DNA from 2 places in the Cytobacillus solani genome. Region 2 is predicted to be linked to the other one. Evidence: riboswitches for the same ligand, from Rfam matches in the RefSeq annotation. Region 2 holds a riboswitch; the other holds the start of a gene.
The links. Region 2 has a riboswitch for S-adenosylmethionine ahead of FI644_RS21940 (methionine biosynthesis PLP-dependent protein). Riboswitches for the same ligand answer to the same signal wherever they lie in the genome.
Positions count from the first base shown of each region.

Region 1: linked by a shared signal. The riboswitch ahead of FI644_RS13510 (O-acetylhomoserine aminocarboxypropyltransferase/cysteine synthase family protein) and the one ahead of FI644_RS21940 (methionine biosynthesis PLP-dependent protein) in region 2 are both predicted to bind S-adenosylmethionine.

Region 1 is NZ_CP041305.1:2,702,029-2,709,814, reverse strand. It holds gene FI644_RS13530 (YuzK family famiily protein) at 1-62, opposite strand, end outside; gene FI644_RS13525 (MetQ/NlpA family ABC transporter substrate-binding protein) at 268-1,125, opposite strand; gene FI644_RS13520 (methionine ABC transporter permease) at 1,139-1,807, opposite strand; gene FI644_RS13515 (methionine ABC transporter ATP-binding protein) at 1,800-2,825, opposite strand; SAM riboswitch class I at 2,976-3,083, opposite strand; gene FI644_RS13510 (O-acetylhomoserine aminocarboxypropyltransferase/cysteine synthase family protein) at 3,249-4,565, opposite strand; SAM riboswitch class I at 4,717-4,819, opposite strand; gene FI644_RS13505 (hypothetical protein) at 4,908-5,246, opposite strand; gene FI644_RS13500 (MFS transporter) at 5,397-6,668, opposite strand; gene FI644_RS13495 (thioredoxin family protein) at 6,798-7,106, opposite strand; gene FI644_RS13490 (toprim domain-containing protein) at 7,113-7,469, opposite strand; gene FI644_RS13485 (YusG family protein) at 7,704-7,786, opposite strand, start outside.
Region 2 is NZ_CP041305.1:4,365,418-4,373,203, reverse strand. It holds gene odhB (2-oxoglutarate dehydrogenase complex dihydrolipoyllysine-residue succinyltransferase) at 1-201, opposite strand, end outside; gene FI644_RS21945 (2-oxoglutarate dehydrogenase E1 component) at 203-3,043, opposite strand; SAM riboswitch class I at 3,455-3,565, shown strand; gene FI644_RS21940 (methionine biosynthesis PLP-dependent protein) at 3,649-4,770, shown strand; gene metC (cystathionine beta-lyase) at 4,758-5,948, shown strand; gene FI644_RS21930 (bifunctional homocysteine S-methyltransferase/methylenetetrahydrofolate reductase) at 5,951-7,786, shown strand, end outside.

The sequences.
Region 1 (7,786 bases), 1.7 Mb from region 2:
CCGTGCATTGCCTTTTCCATATCGCTTGTGTAATTCAACTGTAGCTGGTTAATAAAAACCAATCCTTTCGTCTGTGCGATTTAATTTACGTTCAAATTTTAACATCTCCACTGGATGTAAGACAATGACGAAATTAGCTGAAATTAAATGCAGAAAATTGAATTATTACCTTTAAAACGCTTTCATTTATATCATGCTTACAAATGGTGCAAAATTCTTTAAATATTAAAAAGCAGGCATTAGAAATGCCTGCTTTCTTCTATTCGTTTATTCAGATACAGGGATCACTGCACCTTTATATTTTTCAACGATGAAATCTTGGATTTCTTTTGAATGTAAAACTTCTACAAGTGTTTTGATTGATTCCTTCGTTTCATCTCCATTGCGTACAGTAATAATGTTTGCATACGGAGATTCATTTGCTTCAATTGCAATTGAATCTTCAACTGGGTTAAGTCCTACATCAATTGCATAGTTTGAGTTGATGACTACAACGTCACCCTCATTATTATTGAAAATTTGCGTAAGCAGCTTTGGTTCGTAATTTGCATCAAATTCTACATTTTTTGGATTCTCAACTACGTCTTCAAGTGTTGCTTTCGATTTCTCTACGCCATCCTTAAGTTTAATTAAGCCTTCTTTTTCAAGGATTGATAGAATTCGACCATGCTCAGCGACTGAGTTACTTAGAATAATATGTGCTCCTTCAGGCAGGTCAGCAATAGACTTATATTTCTTAGAATATACAGCCATCGGTTCAATATGAATTCCACCTGCATTAACAAAGTCATATCCATTCTCTTCGATTTGAAGCTCTAAATATGGAATATGTTGGAAGTAATTAGCATCCAATTCCTTTGTCTCTAACGCTTTGTTAGGAAGGATATAATCTTGGAAAGTAACAATTTCCAATTCAATTCCTTTTTCTTTCAGAATTGGCTTCGCTTCCTCAAGAATCTCAGCATGAGGAATGTTAGACGCACCTACAGTTAGTTTAGATGTTTCTTCACTTTTATTTCCTTCACTTGCTCCACCATTTTCACTGCCTTTTTCTTCTGATGTTCCGCATGCAGTAAGGAATAAAGCAACTGCTAGTGCGAAAACAAATGGTAACCATTTCTTCATTTTTGACCTCTCCTTATCGTTTATCTAATTTAGATGTTATAAAGTCACCAATAAATTGGATGATAAATACAATTATAAGAATGATGATTGTTGCTACTAACGTAACATCGGGTCTAGTTCTTTGGAATCCTTCGAGATAGGCAAGATTACCTAGTCCTCCTGCACCAATCGCACCAGCCATTGCCGTATAGCCCACTAAGGCAATCGCCGTTACGGTAATCCCTGATACGAGAGCTGGCATTGATTCTGGCAAAAGAACTTTCCAGATAATCGTGCTTGTTTTTGCCCCCATTGATTTAGCTGCTTCAATTACACCTTTATCAATTTCTCTCAAACCGATTTCAACCATTCGAGCATAAAAGGGAGCTGCACCAATAATTAATGCCGGCAGGGCTGCATCTTCTCCAATCATTGTACCTACTAAAAATGTGGTAAATGGAATTAATAAAACGATTAATATAATGAAAGGAATCGATCTGAAAATATTAACAAATGCTGCTATAACTTTATTAATCACAGCGTTTTCCCATATATTACCTTTAGATGTTAAGAAGAGCAGTAAGCCTAATAAAGCACCTATAATAAATGTGGCTAATACTGAAATGCTTGTCATGTAAAGAGTCTCTTTTGTGGCCTCCCACATCGTCTCCCATTTTACATTTGGAAACCATTCATTAAGCATTCGTAATCACCTCCACTCCAACATGCTGGGAATGGATATATTCGATCGCTCTAGCTAATTCCTCTTTTTCCCCATCGATATGAATGAATAAAGTCCCATATGAGCCGCTTTGTGTTTGCGATATTTTCCCTTGAAGAATATTAACTGTCACCTGAAAATTTCGAATAAGATTGGTAATAAGTGGCTGTTCTGCTGACTCTCCAACAAATCCAAGCTGTACGACACGTCCGTGTGGATATAGATCAAGTAAATGATCAATCGTCTCTTTTGTTTCCTCCGGTTCCGTCACCTGTTGAACAAAACGCTTTGTAATTTCTTCTTGCGGGTTTTTAAACACATCCAGTACCGGCCCCATTTCAACTACTTTTCCGTCTTCCATTACCGCAACTCTATGACAGATTTTACGGATAACATGCATTTCGTGTGTAATTAGGACTATCGTTAACCCAAGACGCCTATTAATATCTACGAGTAAATCAAGTATGGCATCTGTTGTTTGCGGGTCTAGCGCGGAGGTAGCTTCATCGCATAAAAGTACTTTCGGATTATTCGCAAGTGCTCTTGCAATTCCGACTCTTTGTTTTTGTCCTCCGCTTAATTGTGAGGGATACGCATCCTCTCTTCCTTCGAGACCAACAAGCTTAATTAATTCGTCGACACGTTTCGCTCTTTCCCTCTTTGACACACCTGCGATTTCAAGCGGAAACGAAATGTTCTGTCTGACTGTCCTTGACCATAGCAGATTGAAATGCTGAAAGATCATGCTGATTTCTTGCCGTGCCCTTCTTAGCTTGCTACCCTTAATTTTAGATACTTCATTATTTGCGACAACCACTGTTCCCTCGGTCGGCAGTTCAAGACCATTTAACATTCGGATTAACGTGCTTTTTCCTGCTCCGCTATAGCCAATGACACCGAAGATCTCTCCCTCGTTAATCTCAAGATTAACATTATCTACAGCTTTTACCTGACCTTTTTGGGAAGGGTATATTTTTTGTACCTTTTTGATTGAAATCATCGTCATGCTGCACACCCTCTTTAAATCCAATTTTGCTTATCACTTTTAAAAGCCTTAATATATATGCGCTCATTCTAGTATTTTTCTTTTGGAAAAGAAAAATGCCTTTCTGACAATGAGCAGAAAGGCATAAAATAATTATTGTCCTTTCTCTCATCTCCCAAAGCAAGCTTTGCTTTGTGTGAATTGGCACCATTTCATTTTCATGACGGTTGCCGGGCTTCAAAGGGCACTTCCCTCCACCTCTCTTGATAAGAGCGTAACATCTATATTCAATTAACACTTTAAATTAGTAGTGATTACATTTACGAAAATTATCGTATCACGGATTTATTGAGGGTGTCAACGATTTAAATTATAATTTAGTATTTTTAAAAGATAGTATTTTTATCCAACTTTCAAAAAACTAAGATATGTCAAAGCTTATGCCTTAGAAGTTAACGATGTAATCCCTGTTGCAGACTCAATGGCTTGCTCTAAGTCATCAATTAAATCCTCTGCATTTTCAATTCCAACCGAAATACGAATTAAATCCTCTGGTACACCTGCAGCTTTTAACCCTTGTTCATCTAATTGCTGATGTGTCGTGCTGGCTGGATGAATGATCAAACTCTTAGCATCTCCTACATTTGCTACATGAGCCCATAGCTCCAAATTATTTATTAAACTCGCTCCAGCTTTTCTTCCTCCGGATATACCAAAGACCACAACAGAGCCAGCACCTTTAGGCAGATACTTATCTGCTAACGGTTTATCAGGGTGATTTTCACTTCCAGGATATAGAATCCAATTAATAGCAGGATGTGCCTCTAAATATTCTATGATTCTTTTCGTATTTGCTATATGCTCTTTCATTCGCACATGCAGCGTTTCTAATCCAAGTGTAAATTGGAATGCATTCTGCGGACTCAATGCAGGTCCTAAATCCCTCAGCAGCTGAACCCTAGCTTTTGTAATGTACGCAACCGGTCCAAGTGCCTCGCTATAAACAAGATCATGATAACTGGAATCCGGTTCTGTAAATCCAGGGAATTTTGGTGAATTCCAATCGAATTTACCGCCATCTACAATAATTCCTCCCAATGTCGTCCCATTACCTAACAGCCATTTTGTAGCGGAGTGAATGACAATATCTGCTCCATGTTCAATTGGTCTGCAAAGATATGGAGTGGCAAATGTATTGTCAATTAGAAGAGGAATCCCATTCTCATGAGCAATCTCAGCTACTTTTTCAATATCAAGCACTTTTAGACTTGGGTTGCCGATCGTTTCTGCGAAAACCGCTTTCGTTTTTTCTGTTATCGCTTCTCTGAAGTTTTCTGGATTTTCTGGATCGACTAGCTTTACATGTATTCCGTATTTTGGAAGAGTTACAGCAAAGAGATTGTAGGTTCCTCCATACAGGTTAGATGCTGCAACAATCTCATCGCCTGCCTGAGCAAGGTTAAGAATTGCTAACGTAATTGCCGCCATCCCACTTGAAACGGCTAGTGCACCTACACCGCCTTCTAACAAAGCAACTCTCTCTTCAAATACGGTTACTGTTGGATTATGAATCCTCGTATAAATATATCCGGATTCCTTTAACCCAAAAAGATTTGCTGCATGCTCAGTATTTTTAAATTGGTAAGCATTGTTTTGATAGATTGGTACAGCCCTTGCACCTGTTACAGGATCAGGCTGTAACCCGCCATGTACACCAATTGTTTCCAAACGATAGTTTCTTTGTTTTCCACTCATTTTTCATCTCTCCTTTTTTATGTGCATGAAGGTCAGGCATTATCCTCTGATATGCAATCACAATAGAATCACTGACTTAAAAGACAACAACCCCATTTAAAAGAAGAGCTGAAAAAAACCCTCTTCACAAGAAGAGGGTTGATATCATCTCTTCTTATCTTCCAGAGCAATCATGCTCTGCTGGAATTAGCACCGTGTAAATTACCGGTTGCCGGGCTTCGTCGGGCCAGTCCCTCCGCCTCTCTTGATAAGAATATTCAGTTTTTTCAGTCAGTTAATTAATTCCAATAATAACATATTGATAATTTAAAGGTCAAGTGGAATTTTGAATTTATTTATAACTTAACTTACACGCTGCTTTGAAAGAAGAAATAATGATTCTAGAAAGAGGAGTCTTCTGAAAGTAGAATCTACAAGTATATTTTTCGCTCGTATTGCACTTCTTAATTTTTCATTTCCCATTAAGATCGAGCAAATCCTCTCCTCCGTGCCAGTAATAAGTACATCATAAGTATCAGTAGGTTCAGGAGTGCAAATTTTCACATCCCCATTCTGAAATCGAATACATAGGATTTTATCCTTTGTCCGAATACATAAAGTGAACGTAACACCCTTTAAAAACACAGCTAAATGCCCTTTTGTTTTTACCTCATGAATAAATGCAGCAGTCACTTCCTTCATGCCCTCACCCCAGGTTAAACGGATAGACAGCAGGCTTTTCATCCATTTGTCTTACAATACTATTTCTTCCATTCACTAAAGATTCCTGCATGATTCGTTCGACATTAACTATGGAACATTTCCTGAGAAATATGTCATTTAATTTATTTTTCAGACCGTTTTTGCCACTTTAACAGCTGAGTTTGTCTTATTATAGTTTCGAAAGACGATAAAGAAGTACACAGATCCTACCAAGTATAAAGAGGCAGTAATAGTAAATACGACTGCATACCCCCAGTATGCACCGTATTTTATGACAATCCCCGTGGATACAGGTCCCATGATGGCCCATCCTAAATTAAAAACCATCTGGTTAACCGAATTTGCCAACCCCTTCATCGAATCTCCAACCTTCGACATCATTAGTGACATTTGAATTGGATTTCCAGCATTCATAAGGGCTTGCCGGAATAAAAAGCCGATTGCTGCCAGCCAAAGACTTTCCGTATATGCTGTCATTAGCAGAAACGGCAAGGAGGATAGTTGAAGGATAACAACCGCCTTCACTTCACCAAACTTCCTAACAACCATTGGTCCAATAATCATTGCAATTGCCGTTGCCGCTTGGCCCATTGAAATGATCAAGCCGATTGCTGAATTAGAAGCTGAAAAACGATCAGCAAAATATAAATTTAAATATGGAATGACTAATCCGGCACCGACACCAATTAACAGCTGCGCGAATGCAAATAGAAAGATAATTTTTACATGCTCATTTTTATTAAAAATGGGTTTTACTGAAACGGTTTTCTTGTCCCTTCTGTTCTTTCTCGGATCACGTTGTTCATTAAATTTTGTAACTGGAATAATGCCTATTAGGAAGATAATGCTTCCAATCAGCAGGGTAAAACGAATACTATTTAATTCTGTTGTCATTATGGAAAATAAATCAGTTAATATGCCGCCGCCTAAGTTTCCAATGACATTTGCCCCTGTCATGACAGCAAAATGAATACTAAATAAATGAACCCTTTGTTCAGGCTTTGAATTTTCTGCTAGCCAAGGAATCCCCGAAACCTGAAAGAAAGCAGTCGCCAAGCCAGTTGCAAAAGCAGCTAGTACTAATAAGGATTGAGCTTCGATTACACTTCTAGATAGTAAGACAAGTCCGGTTGCTGCAGCCCCATATAGCATCGCTTTTCTTCTTCCAATTCGATCACTGAAGACACCTGCCGGTACGAGTGCGATAGCTGTCGCAAGCGCGGTCATCGATATCACTTGCCCGTTAATTTGCTCATTATAGCCTAATTCCCTGATATAGAAATTATAAATAACCATAAAGATGCCAAAGCCGATTTGCGTAAAGATATTTGCCATAAACGCTAGCCGAATATTGCGATTATACCCTTTAATTTGGCTGGCCCATTCTTGATAAAACGCCATTTTCACACCTGCTCCACCAATATTTCGCATCCCTAAATATAATAATCCCTCAAGGAAGGTTTTGTAAATATATTAGTTCGAGAATTTCGAAAATAAAAAAAAGAGTTAGGTGTTTGCCACCTAACTCTTTTAGATCAAGCTCTTTATTTTGTTTAATAAATATGGAACCGACTGAAAAGCATACACTTTTTCTTCAAGCATTCCATTTTTAAAAATAAGCAAGCATGGAACGCTTTCGATCTCCCACTTTTCGGCTACATCTGGCATATAATTTAAATCCGTTTTTCCAATTGGGAGATTTGGCAAAAGCTCCTTTATTACCGTCATCATTTTCCCTGCCACCTGGCAGGTTCCACATAATGGAGTGTATAAGTAAATCAAGCTTACCTGATCTCCTGCTAATGCCTCACTTATCATTTTCCGTGACCATTCCTGCAAAACAAATCATCCTCTATCTAAAAACTCCATATTTACATCAATATTGGCACCCAATAACACAGTTGCTAAATGGTGCTCAGGTGCGGTTGCTACTTCCCGATACATCCGGTCAATATACAGATGCTCAGCTTCCGGAAATTCTCTTTTAAATTGTTTCCGAAGCTTTTCACCTGCATCATCTGCATCAACCAAAATAAATACATCCTTATCAAGCAGCATTTCAATTAACTCATCAAGCTTAGTCAGGCTGATGGTTCCATTTGTACAAATAATCTCGACAGGCTCACTTACGATTGCTTTCACCTTTCTTTTATCCGAAGTACCCTCTACAATAATAACCTTCTCTGGAAATGTTTCATTCATATTCATCACCTGAACCTGAGTTGGAGTTTTGGGATAAGCCTAATATGTTAGAAAGCAAAATCCAATTGATATGTGTAACTTTATCATACCATATTCAATATTCGAGATAATGGTGTTCAACTCCTGCTAAGTAAAAATACTATAGTAAATAGGCTTACTCTTATTCATCCATTATATCCATTCATCTCAGCTAAATAAAATAAATAAACAGCGGAAACGTTCCCGCTGTTCATACTAACACCAGCCACCCTCGTCGCAATCTGTATAACATGCTTGCGGACTTTCTGTCGTTGTTACATGCTGGTAAATCTTTTGCC
Region 2 (7,786 bases):
ATTAACTGTATCGCCTTCTCCTGCTCTAACTTCCTTTAAAATCCCACTATGCTCTGAAATGATCTCGACATTTACTTTATCTGTTTCAAGCTCAACAACATAGTCCCCTTTATTTACGAAATCACCTGGTTTTTTTAACCATTGGGCGATCGTTCCTTCTGTAATCGATTCAGCTAGTTCCGGTACTTTTATGTCTGCCACCTTAATTTCCTCCCTCTTGCTTGTGCATAAATGCTTCTTCTATTATTCGTGCTTGTTCTTTTTTATGGACATTTGGATCCCCTTCAGAAGGGCTAGATCTTCTGCGTCTGCCAATATAGGAAACATCTATTTCCTTCTGTGCAATAAATTGTAATCTTGGTTCAACAAAATTCCATGAACCCATATTTTTTGGTTCTTCTTGTACCCAAACCATTTCCTTTAAGTTTGGATACCGTTTCATTATAGTTTGAATCGTTTCCAACGGGAATGGGTAGATTTCTTCTACTCGTAAAAGATGGAACCACTCTTGGTTATCAACATTTTTTAGGTTATCTGCTAAATCAATAGCCATTTTTCCTGTGGAGAGAACAAGCCGAGTTACTTTATCCGTATTTTGACCTAAACCAGGCTGCTCAATAACTGATTGAAAATCGCCCTCACTCAGCTCATGTCCGCTAGAAGCAACGAGCGGATGACGTAATAGACTCTTCGGTGCCATAATGACAAGCGGACGAACCTCTTCACGTTTCAGAATCGCTGCCTGTCTACGTAAAATATGAAAATATTGTGCAGCCGAAGTCAAGTTAGCTACAGTCCAGTTATTTTCAGCGGCTAGTGTTAAGAATCTTTCTAAGCGTGCACTTGAGTGCTCAGGACCTTGTCCTTCATAACCATGTGGCAACAGCATGACAAGCCCGGATTTTTGTCCCCATTTTGCTCTGCCCGCAGCGATGAATTGATCGAATATCACCTGTGCAGAGTTAGCAAAATCTCCAAATTGTGCTTCCCATAAAACGAGCGTTTCAGGTGCAAATACATTATAACCATATTCAAAGCCAAGAACAGCTGCTTCTGATAATGGACTATTATGAACGGCAAAGGAAGCCTTCGCCGATGATAATAAATGAAGTGGCGAATAGGATTTACCTGTGCTGCTGTCATGTAAAACAATATTTCGGTGGGCAAATGTGCCTCGTTCAGAATCTTGACCTGTCAGGCGGATAGGAGTTCCATCATGGAGAATGGATGCAAATGCTAAAGTTTCCGCATGACCCCAATCTATCTTCTTTTCTCCGTCAAGAGCGCTCATTCTACGGTTTAGAATTTTGTCTAGCTTATTGAAAACAGTAAACTTTTCAGGCCATGTTAACAGCTCTTGGTTAATTTCCTTAAGTTTTTCAAAAGGAACAGCTGTTTTGAGTTTTGGCAGGCCTTTTTCTACCGTTTCAGGCGGATTTAATTCTTCTGTTTCTTTTTTCGTTGCTGGTACTTTTTCATATGCAGCTTTCAGTTTTACTAATACGTCTTCTTCTATTTTGTCAGCTGTATCTTTGTTTATGATTAACTGATTTACTAGTTTCTTTCCATACAGTTCTTTTACCGTTGGCTGTTCATTAATGATTTTATACATTAATGGATTCGTTGCCATTGGCTCGTCCATTTCATTATGCCCAAAGCGGCGATAACCGATAAGATCAATTAAGAAGTCTTTCTGAAACTTTTCACGGTATTCACTAGCAAATCTTGCTGCAGCTATACAGCTTTCCGGATCATCTGCGTTCACATGCAAGATCGGAATCTCAAACCCTTTTGCGAGATCACTCGCATATCTAGTAGAACGTGAATCACGTGATTCTGTTGTAAAGCCGATTGTATTATTTGCAATGATATGGAGGGAGCCTCCAGTATTATATCCCTTCAACTGACCTAAGTTTAAAGTTTCTGCTACAATCCCTTGACCAGGGAATGCGGCATCCCCATGGATAATTATAGACATTGCCGAGTTTAAATTCTCAATTGGATAGCCTTTTGTTGATCGATTATCCTGTGCTGCTCGTGTAAATCCCTCGACAACAGAACCGACAAATTCAAGATGACTTGGGTTATTTGCCAATGTCAAACGTGTCACTGTCGTATTTTCGTCTTTAATTTGTTTATCAAGTCCAAGATGATATTTCACATCTCCTGTCCAGCCATAGCTAATCCCAATTGAACCTTCAGAAGGTACAAGCTCTTTATTTGGAGCATGCTGAAATTCAGCGAAAATCATTTCATACGGCTTCCCAAGCACATGGGCAAGCACATTTAAGCGCCCGCGGTGAGCCATGCCGATATTAATGGTTTTTGCCCCTTTTGATACAGATTCTGCAACTATTTCATCAAGTAAAGGCACCATTGAATCAAGCCCTTCAATTGAAAACCGTTTTTGACCGACAAATGTGCGATGAAGAAATTTTTCGAATTCTTCTACTTCAGTCAATCTTTTTAGAATCTTAGTTTTTTCTTCTTTTTGCAATTTCAGCTTTAAGCTGCCTGATTCAACTTTTCGGCGCAGCCAGTTCTTTTCATTTGCGTCATATACATGGTGAAATTCAAATGCAATTGTACCCATATACATGCTTTTTAAGTATTCAATCGCATCATACGCATTCTTTAGCGGAATTGGCGCATCTTTACAGATGACTCCAGCAGGGATTGCATACAAATCCTCTTCTATTAACCCGTAATGTGATAGCTCAAAAAGCATTTTTTCAGGTTCATGGTCATTTAATGGATAAATGTTTGCGGCAAGATGGCCGTATGTGCGAATATTATCTGCCAGACGTATAGCAGACAATGTTTTTTCTAATTGCGGAACAGTTTGATTAACACCACTAATTTCCGTCTTCCCTGTACGATTTTCTACAACTGGAGATCCTGTTGTTTCAAAGTACGCTCTCATTTCAGGATCAACAGACTCAGGGTTTTCTAAATATGCTTCATATAGTTCAATGACATAGCCAAGGTTCGGGCCATGAAAGCCTTCAGCAAAAGGCTTTTCGCCATTCAATGGCTTTTTCATGGAAAATGACCTCCATAACTGAATTTGTATTAAATGCATAATAAACTATTTATCCACTTTTTAACATTAAATGATAATTATTAGAATAATAATATTTTTCAGAGGATAAATCGTTTTCAAAGCCATTCTACCACGTAAAACCCTGTTGTTCAAAGGTTTTTAATATGAAAATAGTGAAAAATATTTTTTTTATCTATTCCAAGGAAAAACTTATTCTAAAAAAGTGTTTATGATCCTTATAAATAAATGTTAAATGGTGCAATTAATTTTTTAATCACTTCCTTTTTCGAAAAATATATAGAAGAATAGATAGTTTACATAATAATATTATTGTACCTTTACACATTTTTTTAAAATCCATTGACTTTTATTATAAGAATGTTGTAAAGTTTGAAATAATTAAATAATGATTTCTTATCAAGAGAGGTCGAGGGTAAGGCCCGTAGACACCTCAGCAACCATTAATCTATGAGATTAATAAGGTGCTAATTCCTGCAAGTTTTATAACTTGAAAGATAAGAAGAACGGCTAATTATTGATTATGAAAAAGTCTTCTTCTTAAAGAAGGCTTTTTTTTATTTTTATAGACAAAAGGAGTGTAAATAATGCATAAGCTCGACACAATCCTTGCCCAAATTGGCAATCGCAGCGAATTAGATACAGGAACAGTTAATCCACCCGTTTACTTTTCTACAGCCTATCGGCATGAAGGAATTGGACAATCAACCGGATATGATTACATCCGTACCGGAAATCCAACACGCCAATTGCTTGAAAAGGCAATTGCTGAGCTTGAAGAAGGCGACCAAGGATTTGCGTGTAGTTCAGGAATGTCAGCTATTCTAACCGTCCTCTCCCTCTTTCAATCTGGCGATGAATTTATCGTTTCAAAGGATTTATATGGTGGTACTTATCGGCTTTTTGAACAGGGCTGTAAGCAATGGGGATTACGATGTAAATATGTTCAAACTTTTTCTGCTGAAGTCCTGGAAAAAGAAATTACTGAACGAACAAAGGCCATTTTTATCGAGACACCAACGAACCCCTTAATGGAGCAAACCAATATCGAAGAGGTTGCTTATTTTGTGAAAAGGCATCAGCTTCTGCTGATTGTTGATAACACGTTTTTCACCCCCCTTTTACAGCAGCCCTTAAAACTAGGAGCAGATATTGTTATCCACAGTGCAACAAAATATTTAGGCGGCCATAATGATGTATTGGCAGGGCTTATCGTAGCTAAGGGCAAGGAAATCTGTGAAGCATTAGCTGCTAATCATAATGCTACAGGTGCGGTATTAAGTCCGTTTGACTCTTGGCTGCTTATACGTGGAATGAAAACACTATCTTTAAGAATGGAACGTCATGAAAGAAATGCAAAGGAAATTTTCAGATTTTTATTTGAACATGATGCCGTTACCGATGTACTTTATCCAGGACGAGGCGGAATGATTTCATTCCGAATCAAAGATGAAGGATGGGTAAATCCGTTTTTACAAACTCTTCGCCTCATTACTTTTGCAGAAAGTCTTGGTGGAGTAGAAAGCTTTATAACATACCCTGCAACTCAGACACATGCTGATATTCCAGAACATATCCGGTTTGAAACAGGTGTATGCAATCGATTACTGCGTTTTTCGGTCGGAATTGAGCATGTAGAAGATTTAATAAATGATTTAGAGCAGGCTTTTGCTAAAGCTCGGACGGAGGGTATGCAATGTGTGAGATAGAGTCATGGAGTTTTCAGACGAAGCTTCTTCATAATAGTCAAAAAATTGATCATCTAACTGGTGCAGTCAGTGTTCCAATTCATCATGCATCTACCTTCCATCAGTATGATATCGATTCATTTGGAAAGTATGACTATAGCCGAAGCTTAAATCCAACGAGAGAAGCATTGGAAACGGTTATAGCTGATATGGAGGAAGGAACTAGAGGCTTTGCATTTTCTTCAGGAATGGCTGCAATTTCAACTGCATTCCTTTTATTGTCAAAGGGAGATCATGTAGTAATTACAGAGGATGTATACGGCGGAACATACCGCTTTGTAACTGAAGTGCTTTCAAGATATGGAATTAACCATACTTTTGTTGATATGACTGATTTAGATAATGTTAAGCAAGCTATTCGTCCAAATACAAAGGTCTTTTACGTTGAAACTCCATCCAATCCACTGTTGAAAGTAACGGATATTAAAGCAATCAGCTCGATCGCTAAGTCTCATGGGGCTTTAACCTTCGTTGATAACACCTTCCTAACACCAGCATTACAAAAGCCATTAACTTTAGGAGCAGATGTAGTACTGCATAGTGCAACAAAGTTTTTATCTGGGCATAGTGATGTTGTTGCTGGTCTTACTGTAGTAAAGGACCCAGTTCTTGCAGATAAAATCGGATTTTTGCAAAATTCATTTGGAGCAGTGCTTGGTGTACAGGATGCTTGGCTCGTTCTACGCGGAATCAAAACGTTACATGTGAGACTTGCTCAATCTATCCAATCGGCCAAACAAATCGCCCAAGCCCTTAAGGAAAATCCAGCCATCAAAAATGTTTACTATCCTGGCCTGGAGGACCATCCACACTATGTTTTACAAGGCAGGCAAGCAAAAGATGCTGGTGCTGTCCTCTCATTTGAACTTGAAAATGAAAGTATATTAAGAGATTTTGTTTCAAAGGTGAAAATTCCTGTGTTTGCTGTGAGTCTTGGTGCTGTGGAATCCATCCTTTCCTATCCTGCAAAAATGTCCCATTCAGCCATGCCCCTTCATGAACGTGAAAAACGAGGAATTAGTAATAGTCTCCTTCGCCTTTCTGTTGGTTTGGAGAACTCAGAGGATTTATTAAGGGACTTTAAGACAGCACTATCTGCAAGTAGTTTCGAAGAAAAAGTATTTCATAGAGGAGGATGAAAATGAGTTTACTTGAAAGAATGAAAAATGAAATCCTCATTGCTGATGGAGCAATGGGTACCCTTCTCTATTCTTATGGGACAGATTGCTGCTTTGAAGAATTAAATATATCCCAAGCGGAACAAATCCAGCAAATTCATAAAGCATATATCCATGCGGGTGCAAACCTCATTCAAACAAATTCCTATGCTGCCAACTATATTAAGCTGCAAAGATATGGCCTTGAGGATAATGTAAAGGAAATCAATACTGCCGCAGTCCGAAATGCCCGAAAAGCTGCTGGAAAAGACAGCTATGTAGTTGGGACGATTGGCGGAATCCGAGGAATGAAGCCAAATATGGTTTTTCTTGAGGAGATAAAAAGAAGTTTTCGGGAGCAGCTCTATTGTCTCCTTCTTGAAGGGGTAGATGGTATATTACTTGAAACGTATTATGACATTGAAGAACTGGAAAATGTACTCCAAATTGTTCGGAAAGAAACTGAATTACCTATTATTGCCCAGGTTTCCCTTCATGAAGTCGGTGTTCTTCAGGATCAAACACCGATTTCAAAAGCTATCGAACGTCTCGAGAATCTTGGTGCAGATGTTGTTGGGTTAAATTGCCGTCTTGGCCCCCATCATATGCTAGTAACATTAGAGGATATTCCCCTTCCTAGCCGAGCCTATTTATCGGCTTATCCAAATGCAAGTATCCCAGCTTATACGGATGGGAAATTTCATTATGAAGGAGACCCAAATTATTTCAGACAATCTGCAAAAGCTTTTCGAAATCAAGGTGTTCGATTAATTGGCGGATGCTGCGGTACAACGCCTGATCATATTCAAGCCTTTGCATCTGAACTCAAGGGCCTCCCTCCAATTTCAGAAAAATTAATTAAGAAACGTGAGCAGATACGTATTTCTGATGGAAATATACCTGTAAGAGAATATACTCCTTTAGAGGAAATCGTAAAAATGAGATCATCTGTTATTGTCGAACTTGATCCCCCTAAGCACCTTAATACAGCAAAATTTTTCGAGGGTGTGAAGGCTTTTAAGGAAATTGGAATTGATGCCATAACTCTTGCTGATAATTCACTAGCAACGCCAAGAATTTGTAATTCAGCACTAGGATATCGGGTTAAAAAGGAAATGGGCATGCGTCCATTGGTACACATTACATGCAGAGACAGGAATATTATTGGTCTTCAATCTCATTTGATGGGACTTCACACATTAGGACTATATGATGTATTGGCGTTAACCGGTGATCCGGCAAGAGTCGGTGATTTTCCTGGGGCTTCTTCCGTATACGATTTATCATCATTTGAGTTAATTCAGATGATTAAACAATTTAATGAAGGGATTTCTGTCTCAGGAAAACATTTACAGGAACAATCGGTTTTTTCTGTTGGTGCTGCCTTTAATCCGAATGTTCGATCCATCGAAAAAGCCGTGCAAAGACTGGAAAAGAAAATTACTTATGGGGCAGATTATTTCGTTAGCCAGCCAGTTTTTTCGTTGGAAAAATTATTGGAAATCCATGGAGCGGTCAAACACTTAAAAAAGCCCATATACATTGGGATTATGCCATTAACAGGGAGTAAAAATACAGAGTTTCTTCATAATGAGGTACCAGGAATAAAAATATCAGAAGAAATACGCAGCCGTATGGCCAATCTAAAGGATGACCCAGTCCATGCAGCTCGTGAAGGAGTAGCAATTGCGAAATCTTTAATCGATGCAGCATGTGAACTTTTTAATGGAATTTACTTGATAACACCGTTTATGCGTTTTGATCTTACTGCTGAATTAGCATTATATGCACATGAAGTGAGCGCTAAGATTACGAGGAGG